One region of the Virgibacillus dakarensis genome, then DNA from elsewhere that is predicted to be linked to it. Evidence: riboswitches for the same ligand, from Rfam matches in the RefSeq annotation. Region 1 holds a riboswitch; each other region holds the start of a gene.

What was found. Region 1 has a riboswitch for thiamine pyrophosphate ahead of tenA (thiaminase II). Riboswitches for the same ligand answer to the same signal wherever they lie in the genome.
Region 2: linked by a shared signal. The riboswitch ahead of thiT (energy-coupled thiamine transporter ThiT) and the one ahead of tenA (thiaminase II) in region 1 are both predicted to bind thiamine pyrophosphate.
Region 3: linked by a shared signal. The riboswitch ahead of CZ382_RS01655 (ABC transporter substrate-binding protein) and the one ahead of tenA (thiaminase II) in region 1 are both predicted to bind thiamine pyrophosphate.
Region 4: linked by a shared signal. The riboswitch ahead of CZ382_RS10365 (lipoate--protein ligase family protein) and the one ahead of tenA (thiaminase II) in region 1 are both predicted to bind thiamine pyrophosphate.

What each region holds. Positions count from the first base shown of each region.
Region 1 covers NZ_LT732554.1:264,884-268,364, forward strand. Annotated here, with positions in the region: gene CZ382_RS10840 (peptide MFS transporter) at 1-432, shown strand, start outside; TPP riboswitch at 515-630, shown strand; gene thiW (energy coupling factor transporter S component ThiW) at 715-1,203, shown strand; TPP riboswitch at 1,209-1,313, shown strand; gene tenA (thiaminase II) at 1,379-2,068, shown strand; gene thiD (bifunctional hydroxymethylpyrimidine kinase/phosphomethylpyrimidine kinase) at 2,065-2,871, shown strand; gene thiM (hydroxyethylthiazole kinase) at 2,868-3,481, shown strand, end outside.
Region 2 covers NZ_LT732554.1:2,032,385-2,035,865, forward strand. Annotated here, with positions in the region: gene prpD (2-methylcitrate dehydratase) at 1-338, shown strand, start outside; gene prpB (methylisocitrate lyase) at 354-1,262, shown strand; TPP riboswitch at 1,391-1,492, shown strand; gene thiT (energy-coupled thiamine transporter ThiT) at 1,600-2,196, shown strand; gene CZ382_RS19265 (transporter substrate-binding domain-containing protein) at 2,627-3,430, shown strand.
Region 3 covers NZ_LT732553.1:321,659-325,139, reverse strand. Annotated here, with positions in the region: gene CZ382_RS01665 (ABC transporter permease) at 1-100, opposite strand, end outside; gene CZ382_RS01660 (thiamine-binding protein) at 100-390, opposite strand; gene CZ382_RS01655 (ABC transporter substrate-binding protein) at 403-1,407, opposite strand; TPP riboswitch at 1,532-1,642, opposite strand; gene CZ382_RS01650 (Dph6-related ATP pyrophosphatase) at 1,719-2,312, opposite strand; gene CZ382_RS01645 (sodium/proline symporter) at 2,530-3,481, opposite strand, start outside.
Region 4 covers NZ_LT732554.1:160,751-164,231, forward strand. Annotated here, with positions in the region: gene CZ382_RS10360 (AraC family transcriptional regulator) at 162-1,085, opposite strand; TPP riboswitch at 1,246-1,350, shown strand; gene CZ382_RS10365 (lipoate--protein ligase family protein) at 1,469-2,299, shown strand; gene lipA (lipoyl synthase) at 2,301-3,260, shown strand.

The sequences.
Region 1 (3,481 bases):
TGGCTTTGGGTTAAACTGGGGAACAAACAACCATCAACACCGAAAAAATTCTCAGTTGGCTTATTTTTTGCAGGGCTTTCCTTTATTGTTATGATTATCCCTGCGATTGTTAACGGCACAGATACACTCGTTAATCCATTATGGCTCGTGCTTAGCTTCTTCCTGGTTGTTTTAGGTGAACTATGTTTATCACCTGTCGGATTATCCGCAACAACAAAGCTTGCACCTGCTGCCTTTTCAGCACAAACGATGGGTCTATGGTTCCTGTCTAATGCATCGGCACAAGCAATTAATGCGCAAGTCGTAAAATTATATTCGTTTGATACAGAAATTTTGTATTTTGGGGTAATCGGTGGCATTTCTATTTTACTTGGTTTACTTCTATTTTTGTCATCGAAAAAAATTCATCAATTCATGCGAGGTATTGATTAAACAACAATATTTTTTAAAATTAGTAGGTGACAGACTGAGATTCTTTTGTTATGATTACGATAACAAGCAAGTTTCATAGTAATTCCACTACTAGGGGTGCTCAGAAACCGTGAGCTGAGAGGGAAGCCGGATTAGCTTTCCGACTCTTATGGACCTGATCTGGTTAATACCAGCGGAGGGAAGTAGTCTGTGATCATCACACATAAACTTTTCCCTTTAAAAAGCTAGGTCCTTTATCCATGGACCTAGCTTTTTCATATTATAACGGAAAGGAGGAAATAAATGAATCGGACACGTTTATTAACGACGATGGCTGTATTTGTAGCCATAGGAACGATTGGGGCACAAATCCTATGGTTTCCTGCAGGTATTGCAAAAGCCTACCCTGTACAACATACGGTCAACGTCATGGCAGCAGTGATGCTTGGTCCAGCTCCTGCCGTTATAATTGCCTTTATGATTGGGCTACTCCGTAATTTGCTTGGGTTTGGCACAATCCTTGCATTTCCCGGCGGAATGATTGGCGCTTTTTTGGCAGGATATCTGTACAAAAGCTTTGGCAAAAAAATATATGCTGCACTTGGCGAATTCATTGGAACCGGAGTTTTAGGCTCTTTATTCGCTGTACCGTTGGCTAACCTTTTAATGGGAAATTCAGTTGGAGCATTATTTTTCTTCCCATCATTTCTTGCCAGCAGTGGAGCAGGAGCATTAATCGGTTGGCTAATAGTGATACGATTGAAACAACGTAGTTTATTACAAAATATTTAATATATCGGAACTGCTAGGGGCGCCTATATGGCTGAGAAAAGAAAATGATTCTTAGTCCCTTGGAACCTGATCTGGTTAATACCAGCGGAGGGAAGTAGTCGAGGACGTAAATACCTTTCTATGATTCTTCCTTTCTAGCCTCTAGTAGCTTCCTAAAATCCAGGGAGGCATAATCATGACTTTTTCTCAAGATCTCAGGGACGAAAACAGTGATATTTTTCAAGCAATATTTACCCATCCGTTTGTACAGGGAATCGGTAAAGGAAATGTCCCAAAAGAAGCATTGGAACATTACATTAAAGCAGACTTTGAATACCTTAATGCATTTATAAAAATATACGGAATGGCAATTTCCAAATCCAATGATCGGAGGGATATGGCCTTTTTTAACGACCAAATTCAATTTGTTTTGCACAGTGAAGTCCATCCACACCACAACTTTTGCGAATCAATCGGGGTTAACTATGATGAACTTCAAGGATATGCCTTGCCACCTACTGCTGATCATTACGTTAAACATATGATGTATCATGCACAGACGGGTACGCTGGCAGAAATAATTTGTGCACTGCTTCCTTGCCCTTGGACTTATTTGGAAATCGGGAAGGAATTGATGAAAACGTACAAACCAGCAGATAATCATCCCTTTTATAAGTGGATTCGTTTCTATGCGGACGAAAGTGTGGAAAAAATTACGACGACAATGCGTAATCGTTTGGATGAACTAGCCATGGAAGCCTCTATAACGGAACAAACACGTATGAAGGAAGCTTTCCGTAAAAGCTGTCAACTGGAATGGTCTTTTTGGGAAATGGCTTACACCCGTGAAGAATGGCCTGATGCAAAGCTGGTGGGAAGCCGATGAACCAAATACCATGCGCCTTAACCATTGCTGGGACGGATCCAAGTGGCGGTGCTGGCATCCAGGCTGATTTAAAAACGTTTCAGGAATTTACGTGTTATGGAATGTCTATCATTACATCGGTTGTAGCTCAGAACACAACCGGTGTCCAAGACGTTCATCATATCCCGATTAACATGATAGAAAAACAGCTGGATTCTGTTATTTCTGATATACCCTTTCAAGCGTATAAGACAGGGATGATAGCCAATATTGACATGATGGAAGTCATCGTTCAAAAAATCACACCCTTAAACGTGCCATATATCATGGATCCGGTAATGGTCGCGACAAGCGGTGATTCGTTAATTGCTGAAGAAGCCAGAAACTTTTTACGTGAACAGCTTCTGCCGCTCGCTGCACTGGTTACCCCGAATGTTCCGGAAGCAGAATACATCACAGGGGAATCTATTAAGACCGTGAATGATTTACAGCAGGCTGCCGAACAAATTGTAGTTAAGCATGGTGCTGGTGCAGCCCTTGTTAAAGGTGGTCATCTTGATGGTAAGGCAATTGACATTTTATATGACGGAAACAAGATGCACCGTTTTTCCTCAGAACGAATTGATACAAACAACACACACGGAACAGGCTGTACCTATTCCGCAGCCATAACAGCTTTATTAAGCAAAGGAATACCATTGCCTGCAGCAGTAAAACAGGCAAAAGACTATGTAACCGCCGCAATCCGTCATTCCTTTTCCATCGGCAAAGGCAATGGTCCAACAAATCACTGGGCAACACGGCCCGAGGAGGTAAAGCAATGAACAGAAACGTCATTCGGGAAGTCAGGGAAAAGAGCCCACTGATCCACCATTTAACAAACCAGGTTGTTATGAACTTTACCGCTAACGGTTTATTATCCTTTGGCGGTATTCCAGCGATGGCAAATGCTGTAGAAGAAGCATATGACATGGCGATGAATGCAAATGGGTTACTTATTAACATTGGCACCATTACACCGTTGGAAGTAAAGGCTATGATTGCCGCTGGTAAGGCTGCTAATGAAAAAGGAATACCGGTAGTACTTGATCCAGTCGGTGTCGCGTCAACACCATTTCGGGATACTGCTGTAAAACAGGTTCTTCATGAAGTCAAACCAGCTGTCATCAAAGGTAATGCTGGGGAGATGGCTTATCTTGCCGGAATTCCCTGGGAAACGAAAGGCCCGGACTCTGTTGGTGAAGGGAATAGTGCAGAGGTTGCCGAAAAAGTTGCCGCTATCTATGATACAGCAGCGGTTGTAACGGGTAAAGTGGATATGTTTTGTATCGGTAACGATTTGGGCGAAAACACGACTGGACACCCATTTCTCACTAAAATTACGGGGGCTGGATGTTTACTTGGCTCTATTCTGGCAGCGTGCCTGACAACAGA
Region 2 (3,481 bases), 1.8 Mb from region 1:
ATCCTAAAATTGACAGATTACGGGATAAGATGGTGGTAACAGAAAACAAACAATATACAAACGATTATCTAAATCCGAACAAGCGCTCAATCGCTAATGCTGTCCAAGTTTATTTTAAAGACGGAACGGCAACTGCAAACGTGGAGTGTGAATATCCTTTAGGGCATCGGTTTAGAAGAGAAGAGGCATTTCCGAAGATCAAAGAAAAATTTACTGCCAATCTTGCAACACATTACACCTGGAAGCAACGGGAAAAAATTGAGGAAGTGTGTTTCGATCAAGATAAAATTAATTCTATCAAAGTGAATGCATTTATGGACTTATTTGTTAACGCGTAAAGGAGGACATCGTGTATGGCATGGATAGTGGATCAACAGGCCTCACAAGCAGAACTGGCAAACCAGTTTAAGGAGCTAATCAATGAAAAATCAATTTTGCAAATCCCTGGAGCCCATGATGCAATGGCAGCACTAGTTGCGAAAAATGCTGGGTTTAAGGCACTTTATTTATCTGGAGGTGCATACACCGCAAGCAAAGGGCTTCCAGACCTTGGGATTGTGACCTCGACCGAAGTGGCGGAAAGAGCGAGGGATCTTGTTCGGGCAACGAATTTACCTGTGCTTGTTGATATTGATACAGGATTTGGCGGGGTTCTTAATGTTGCTCGTACAGCTCGGGAAATGATCGAAGCCAATGTCGCGGCAGTACAAATAGAGGACCAGCAACTTCCGAAAAAATGTGGTCATCTTAATGGGAAGCAGCTTGTTTCTAAAGAGGAAATGGTTCAGAAGGTGAAAGCGATTAAGGAGGTAGCCCCGTCACTCGTTGTTATAGCACGTACAGATGCACGAGCAGTAGAAGGTCTGGAAGCTGCCATTACAAGGGCACAAGCATATATTGAAGCTGGTGCTGATGGAATCTTCCCGGAAGCATTGCATACCGATGAAGAATTTTGCTTATTTGCCAAAAAAATAGCTGTACCACTGCTTGCCAACATGACGGAGTTTGGCAAGACTCCGTATATTACTGCTGAAGCCTTTGAAGAAATGGGCTTTCGCATGGTTATTTATCCGGTAACTTCTTTACGAGTGGCTGCTAAGGCTTATGAACGAATTTTTCGTTTGATTAAACAGGAGGGGACACAAAAAGATGGTGTCTCTGATATGCAAACAAGGAAAGAGTTATATAAGACAATTTCTTACGATGATTTTGAGGAGCTGGATGAAACAATTGCCAAAACAATGTTGTCCAGTGACCAATAGAAAAATATGCAAGTCTTTTGATTTTCAAGCGATGACTCCGATTCGATGTTAAAGATAATTTCTGGAGTCAACGTCCTTTTCTACTACTTAATTAAATTTATGTTATGATAAAGATAATAAAATAACAACGCAACCACAAGGGGAGCGTAAGGCTGAGAGAGAACATGTTTTGTTCTGACCCTTTGAACCTGTTAGTTAGTACTAGCGTAGGGATGTGGTGATTAAAAACAGTGGTTTACTGATTTCTATGGAAAAGAACAGTAACTTGACTGGTTTATCTGTATTCACTTATGTCTTCCTTTTGGTGCGTTAAAACAAAAAAGGGAGGCATTTTTTGATGAAAAAATTAAGCTTGCAAACGATGATTGAGGTGGCCATTTTCGCGGCATTTGCATTTGTTTTGGATTTATTGCCATCATTCCATTTTGGACCGTCCATATCTATTTCCTTTTCCATGGTACCAATATTTATTGTTGCCTTTCGCTGGGGTTTTTTTGCGGCTTTTGTATCAGGATTTCTTTGGGGGCTCCTGCAGATTGCACTCGGTGAGGCATGGATTCTCACACCAACACAAGCATTTATTGAATATTTTATTGCCTTCGCATGTATTGGCTTTGCCGGTCTTTTCATCAGACCAATCAAAGGGAATTTGCTAAGGGGACGAAAAGGGAATGCACTCATGTGGATTGTCATCGCGACATTGGTCGGTGGTGCTGCTCGCTATTTTTGGCATTTTGTTGCCGGCGTGATTTTTTTCAAAAAGTATGCGATCGAAGCGGGGAAGTCACCAATTATTTACTCATTGACGATGAATGGGATCACGTATATTGCTTCTTCAATAGCCTGTGCGATTGTGTTAGTCCTAATCATTTCGAAGGCAGGTCAATTAATTACGTCGGCAAAGTCTGCTAAGGATCAGCGTATGGTTAGTTGAAAAGTACAATCTCATTAAAAACAGCCAAGCATAAAAAGGTGTTTGGCTGTTTCTTATGGAATTACTTGTTATGCTTATAGTCTGGATTAAAGCTATACCGGGATCTATACGGTGATCTAATAAATGTGTTTATCTTCTGCCAATACATCAGCTATTTTTTTCGTTGGACAACGGTTACGCAACTCAACCTCGTAAGCATTTAAGGAAATAATAAATGATTGTCAAATTTAGCCGTTTTTTAGACGCAACTATCAGAATCATCCGTATTTAATAGGTATTTGTAATAATTAAAGGAATAACCGGGATTACATTATCACTATCCGAATATAAGCCCATCTATCCTTTTAAATGATTAAGTATCCGTTTTTTCTAAAAAATGAATCTTTGTTAAAGTTAATAGATACGACACTATTTAAGGGGGACTTTCGTAATGCAAAAAGGATATGGCAAATTTTTAAGCACTGTTTTGCTCTCATTTATTATCGTAATCGGACTTTCTGCATGTGGATCTGACAAAGAAGCGGATGGAGATGCCCAAAATGGCAGCGGTGATTTGAAAGACGAATATACCGTTGTAAGTGATACATCGTTTGTACCGTTTGAGTTTAAAGAAGACGGTGAATATGTCGGGTTTGACATTGAGTTGATAAAAGCAATAGCGGCTGAGGCAGGGTTTAAGATTAATTTAGAAACAACGAACTTTGATGGAATTATCCCCGGTCTGCAAACAGGTCAATTTGATATCGCTATTGCCGGGATCAGCATTACCGAGGATCGGGCAAAGAAAATCGATTACAGTGACGCTTACTATCAGTCAGGTTTACGCATTGGCGTGGCGGTTGACAATGACTCGATCAAAGGTATTGAGGATCTGGAAGGAAAGACAATTGCTACACGTCTAGGTTCTACAAGTGCTGCCTATATTGAGAAAAATATTGATGGCGCTGAAGCTAATCAGTACGAACAGCTTGACCAGGCTTATCTGGCAGTTGAAAACGGCAGCGCGGATGCAATTTTGTATGACGCACCAAATGTTGCCTATTATATTAAAACAAAAGGTGAAGACAGTCTGAAAATGGTTGGCGATTTGTATCAGGCTGAGGATTATGGTATTGCCATTGCAAAAGGAAATGACGCATTGGTTAAAGCCATTAATGAGGCATTGGCAACACTGAAGGAGAATGGTAAATACGATGAAATCCATGAAAAGTGGTTTGGTGAAAAGCCTGAATAACTGAACTCTGCAGGCTGCTTTATCGGGTGTAACCATCCAATCGTTACACCC
Region 3 (3,481 bases), on a different contig from region 1:
AATCCGGTATGTCAAACAGTTTACTGGAAAGCTCCCAAATACCGAATAAAAGGAGGAGAACCACAACGGGTTTCCAGCCTTTTTCCATGATCCCTTTCATTAGCGATATTTCTCCGTCAGTTCTGACATCGAGGCTCCATCCGGTTTATGAAATACTTTTACCTGTGAAATAATACTTTCACACCCCAGCTCGGTCATTCTGGTATTCATTTTTTCAATAATTGACAGCAATTCCGGCAAATCTCCTTCCATCGTTGTTTCGAGCGGATGCACTTCATATTTCACTCCAGACTGATCGATAACCTCTATTGCAGCATCTACATATGGAATCGTATCTTCTCCGTTTTTCGTCTTTGGGATAATTTGAATACTTACTAAAGCATTTGCCACTTGAAGCCCCTCCTATTTTTTTGGTAAAAATTCATTGGTAAAAGCTTTCTTGCTATCTAGCTGTTTTTCTAATAAATGATTGTCGTACATCCAGCTTGCATAATTATCCCAGACTTCCAGTTTCTGTTCACCCCAGCGTGTGGCATCATCCTGATATTTTGGTGAGAGCCATTCCTGACTAGCCTTTACCAGTTCTGCATCAAGATCTGGAACTTCATCTAGCAAAATAGTAGCCGCATCTTCAGGATTATCAATGGCAAATTCATACCCTTTTGAAACGGCTGCCAAAAACTTCTTAACTGTTTTCGGGTTTTCCTTAATCGTGTTCTCATTCGCAGTAAGAACCGGTGTATAATAATCAAGTCTTTTCGAGTAATCGGTCAGATACAACATATTTAATTTCTCACCACGCAACTCGGCCTCTACGCCTGTCCAGCCATAATAAATCCAGGCAAAATCAATATCACGCTTTACTGCCGTAAAGAAGTCGGTGTTCCCCATATTGACAATATTCACCTTATCAACGGAAGCATTTTCTTGTTTCATAAGGGATGCTAGGACAGCCTTCTCAACTGGTGCTCCCCAGCCACCATACGTTTTTCCGACAAAATCCTTCGGTGATGTGATGGCTTTTTCCTTTGGTGAGGCAAAACCGGATGTATTATGCTGGATCACCGCTGCAATGGAGACAACCGGCACACCTTGCACACGTGCTTCCGTAATACTTTCTTGGTAGCTAACACCAAAATCGGCTTTTCCTGATGCGACAAGCTGATCAGCCCCAACCTCTCCCGGCATTATGATTTCCACATCCAGTCCCTCGTCATGAAAGTATCCCTTTTTTTGTGCAACATAAAGGCCAGTATGATTCGTATTTGGTGTCCAATCCAGGACAAGCTTTACTTTCTGCATACCGTCCCTATCCTGTTGATCCTGTTCCGTGCTTTTGGATCCGTTGTTACTGTTACATGCAGTAAGAACGGTAATCATGATAAGTAAAAATAAAAGCTTCTTCATTTCTTATCCTCCATGTGATGGTAGTTTTGTTTAGGAAAATGATCGGCGAAAGGGCTGCGGAAATTGCAATAAAAAAACACCGCCATTTTTAAACCTGGGGTGTGTGCGAAAAAGATAGTTTATCTTTCCTGTTCAACATGTTCCCTACGCTGGTTTCAGCCAGATCAGGTTCCAAGGGTCAGTATCTATCGGATACAATCTCAACCAGCATCAACTGGTCCCCCCACAAAATCTATTTCATTTTTATCTTACATGTTCAAAGGTACTACATTACGGTATCGTTTGCAAGGTTGGAATTTTGAATTTGATATTTAAACCTGCCTCCTAAATATGGGCCCATCAAATACAGTAGTATGATATTCACCAGATTCACCTAACGGGCAAACATCCTTTCCACTGATATCAGCGATAAATGATTCATCTACAAGACGACCAACCCAGTTTTCCGGAAGCTTTGTATTATCTACTTTGATAACACGCGCCTGAAATTTCAACGCTACGAATTCCCTTAATAGATCCAACACCTTATGTTTTTCTGTCCACAACGGATAGATTGGTGCTACGTCTGCTTTTTCGGCTACCTGCTCTCCCCATTCACGGTGCCCTTCTAAGTAAATATCACCAAATGCGACACTATCAATCTCGTATTTCGTTTTTAGGTCCTTTAGTGTGCGAACAAAATCTTCTGTATACCCTGCAAAGTCTGTTTCAATAAAATGAACTGGAATCCCAATCCGCTCAGCCTGCTTTTTGATCCGCTCAAGCTTCTCCCCGTGTGCGACAGTTTCTTGTTTTTCCTTCCATATCGTAGTAATAAGGCTGACAACATGATAACCCTGCTGCTCTAGACGGTATAGTGCTAAACAGCTATCTTTCCCGCCACTAAATGATAATGCTACCTTCATGTCTATCGGCTCCTTTCGTTATACTACACTATACCATTTAGACAAAAAATTGGGAAAGCCAGTGATAAGTTGGCTTTCCCAAGGTTCATGGGTTGTTGTTGTAAATCTTCCACAAGACTTGTTTTGATTTATACTGTATCCTATGCGACGAAAACTGTACTTGTATTGGTACATGCCTCAAGACAACCGTACATTTGTATTGAATTTGGATGCAACCCTATTCCGCAGTTTTTTTATCCGGAAACAGCAAACTGAATACGATTCCGAACAATGCTGCAATGAAAAAAGTAGAGAACCGGGATGTAATGATACCATCTAACGGTGTGCTAATCCACAACACGGTAAAAACAAACCCAGAAATAATCGTTGCTACAACCCCGATACCGGAATAGCGCTTCCAGAAAAACGTCATCAGGATCGCCGGGGATAAGGTACAACCGACACCAGCCCACGCCCAGCTGACAACTAGATAGACCAGAGAATCAGAGGTTAGGGCAATAAGCATACCGATAATCCCTGAAACCAATACAATAATCCGAGACAATGATAATAATTGCTTATCCGTCAAGTTCATGCCGAGTGTCTTATGAATAATATCCTCACTAACCGAACTGGTAACAACCATTAACTGAGAATTTGCCGTTGTAATAATTGCTGCCATAATTCCGGATAACAACAAACCGGCAATCCAAGGCGGCAGCAAATCCAGTATCATATGCGGGAGAATCGTCTCTACATCAGCAAACGAGCCTTGACTGTACATCGCAATCGCCGCCAGCCCAATTAAAAACGCACCAGTATAGGCCATAATCGTCCAAATAATCGCAACTGAAATACCTTGCTTCGCCTCTTTCTCATTTTTCAGCGCCATAAACCTGCTGCTTAGCTGTGGCTGGCCGCCTAAATACCCGAAAAACCAGGAAAAGTTATTAAAGAACAATACACCAATGGCAAATCCCGTAGCTCCGCCAAACCATGAATTGAATGATTCTCCAGCCTCGACCAGCGATTGACTAATCGACAGGTCGTGCGTTCCAATATAAATAAGTGCAATGATTGGCAGTACACAAAGTGTAACCAGCATCATAATACTTTGAATCATGTCCGTCCAAACAACGGATAAAAATCCGCCAAAATAAGCAATCGCAAGCACGACAATCGTTGCCAGT
Region 4 (3,481 bases), 100 kb from region 1:
GAATTTCTTATATACTACATTTGGTTTGGGAGAAAAACAAATTATTCGAATTATTGCATGGATTTGAGAAGACAATTATCAGATTCATTATTGGCTGAGATAAAACTGCGATATATAGCAGACATTCAGACTTTCGTTTGAGTGTCTGCTATTAATAAACATCACTTCTTCACAATTGGAATCCAAATTTCACAACAATGATCCTCAGCCGTTACATCGCCATTTGGCGGGTAAGCTTCTATTTCCGGTGCATCAACATGCTCATACCCGGTTGAGGGAAACCATTCGGAAAAAATACGATCCCATATCTTTTCAATCGCATGCGGCACCGGACCGATCGCCTGGAAAACCGCCCACGTTGATGCCGGAATCTCCTTTTCCTCCCAATCGGAAGGAACCGCTTGATTACTCCGTTCAGCACAAATAAAATAAGTTAATTCTTCTTGCTGTTTATCAAATTCCATACATACACCAAGTAATCCCATTGAACCACAATCGTTTACGAGCTTCTCCGTAAATCCGTTCCTGTTCGATTCATCCCAAAAAGCTGGAATATCACGATGGTTTTGACCATCAATTGTTGCCGTACGTATTCCTTTTCCAACAACCCGAAACGCTTCCTTCTCAACAATTCTGTAATTCATTTCTTCATCACCCTTTAATTGAATTTGAAAAGAGAGACGAGGGAATGCCTTCAACGATTGATTGTAACGGCGTGCGGCTGATGGACTTAAACCATGCAGTTTACGAAACGCCTTGGAAAATGACTCCGGAGTCTCGTAGCCATACTTATACGCAATCTCAATTACTTTGCTTTTCGAATGCGTTAATTCCTGAGCAGCCAAGGTTAATCTTCGGCGTCTGATATAATCAGCAACGGTTACACCCGTCAACATATGAAACATTCGCTGAAAATGAAATCTAGACATACATGCAACCATTGCCACATGTTCAATAGGGAGGTCAGCGTCTAAATTTTTCTCAATGTAATCAATGCTGGCAATCATTCGCTGCAACCCTTCCATAATCGTTCTCTCCTTTCTTAATGCAACTTTATCAGGTGACAATTCTTCTTTCCTGTTCATCTGTGCTTTTTAAAGACATGTCTTTGATCAAAGGTTGTTAATCCTGGAATCGTTAACTTTTATTATACCGTAAGAAGGTAATCCAAACAGCTAAAATTTCCAATTTGCTTTACAATCTGTATGAATCCCTTTACCATATAAATAGTTTAAAAAATATCAACAAATTCACTAGGGGAGCTTTCAAGAGCTGAGAAGAACATTTTCGTTCTGACCCTTTGCACCCGATCTAGGTAATACCAGCGTGGGGAAGTGTAGCTGTATGTAACATGGAACTAATTGTACATACAACCAAAGCTGCATTCCACTGGGGAGCGGTTTTTGTTTTTTTATCACCCTTCCACGTATTTCAGGACATAACATAACAAAACGAGGAGGCGATACATGTGCGTGATGAATGGGGATTTATCGATACTGGGATACACGATGCCATAGTGAATATGGCGTTGGATGAGTTGTTGCTTCATTGGCATAGTGAGGGGAAAACACCTCCAATTTTACGTTTCTATCAATGGTCTGCACCAAGCCTGTCCGTTGGCTATTTTCAGAATGTTGATAAAGCAATTGATTTACCAGCATTAGATCGTTATCAGGTTCCACTCGTTCGACGGTTGACTGGAGGAAGCGCTGTTTTGCATGATGATGAGCTAACTTACAGCATCATTATTGCGGAAGATAAGCCCTATATCCCGGCTTCAGTTGGAGAAGCTTATTACATACTATCGAAGGGGATTTTTGCAGGGTATGAAAAGCTCGGGATTACAGTAAATTATGCGGAAACAACGAAATCAAACAAGAGCCGTTCTGCCGTATGCTTTGAAAAACCTGCATTATATGAATTAATGGTGAATGGAAAGAAAATATCTGGAAATGCACAAACTCGTCAAAAAGGAGTACTGCTGCAGCACGGGTCGATACCACGATCGATTGATAAAATCATGCTTTTCGATCTGTTCCGTTTTCCGAGCGAAGAACTACGGGAAAGAAACAGAAGGGCATTTGATAAGAAAGCAACAACGATCAGTCAAGAGTCTAATGTACCTATTTCAATTGACACCATGAAAGACGCGTTTAAAACAGGATTTGAAACAGGAGTAGACATAGAACTATTTCCATTTGCATTAACCAATGAGCAATGGGATGAAGTATACCAGCTTGCTGAGAAGAAATACAACACAAACGAATGGAACTTCAAACATCAATTAAGGAGCGTGTAAAATGGCTAAACAAGAAGAATACATACGAAAACCGGAATGGCTGAAAACAAAAATCAATACAAACCAATCCTATCGAGGCCTTAAAAAGTTAATGCGCGATAAAAAGTTAAACACCGTTTGCGAAGAAGCCCGCTGCCCGAATATCCACGAATGCTGGAGTGAGCGTAAAACGGCAACATTTATGATTTTAGGGGATACGTGTACACGCGGCTGCCGCTTTTGTGCAGTAAAAACCGGGTTACCTAATGAGCTTGATTGGGGGGAACCTGCACGGGTCGCTGAATCCGTGGCTATTATGGGATTAAAGCATGTGGTAGTTACAGCAGTAGCGCGGGATGATTTGAATGATGGTGGGGCAGCCGTATTTGCTGAAACGGTTCGAGCCATTCGCCGGGAGAACCCTGGCTGTACCATTGAAATCCTTCCATCCGATATGAAGGGTGATTATGATAGCCTTCATACATTAATGGATAGTAAGCCGGATATTTTTAACCATAACATTGAAACCGTACGCCGATTAACGAAGCGTGTCCGCGCACGGGCGATGTATGATCGTTCCCTGCAATTGCTGCAGCGTGTTAAAGAGATTGCCCCAAACACACCAACGAAATCAAGTATTATGGTGGGGCTTGGAGAAGAAAAAGAAGAAATTATTCAGGCTATGGATGATCTCTTGGCACACGATGTGGACATTATGACAATCGGGCAATACTTACAGCCAACGAAAAAACACTTGAAGGTAGAGCGCTATTACCACCCGGATGAGTTTGCCGAGCTAAAGGAAATTGCTTTGGAGAAAGGCTTCCGTCACTGTGAGTCAGGCCCACTTGTCCGCTCGTCCTATCATGCAGATGAACAAGTATCGCAAGCATCCGCCCAACGCAGAATTGATTATATGAAAGGCTATGAGAAGCAAGAAAATAAAAAAGTGGATTTTCAAGTAGAGATGTTTCAAAAATAAGTATTGTACTCGATTGATTTGAGCTTCACTTGATGGAATTTGGCTTGTGCTCGATCGTTTTTTAACGGCACTCGATCGACTCTGGCTTGCGCCCGGTCAATTCTGAACGGCACTCAATCGATGTTGGATTGTACCCATCGATTTTGAACGGCACTCGATCGATTCTACGTTGCGCTGCCTTAATAGATTGTGCGCTCATATATAGTGGAGGCTGTCATGCA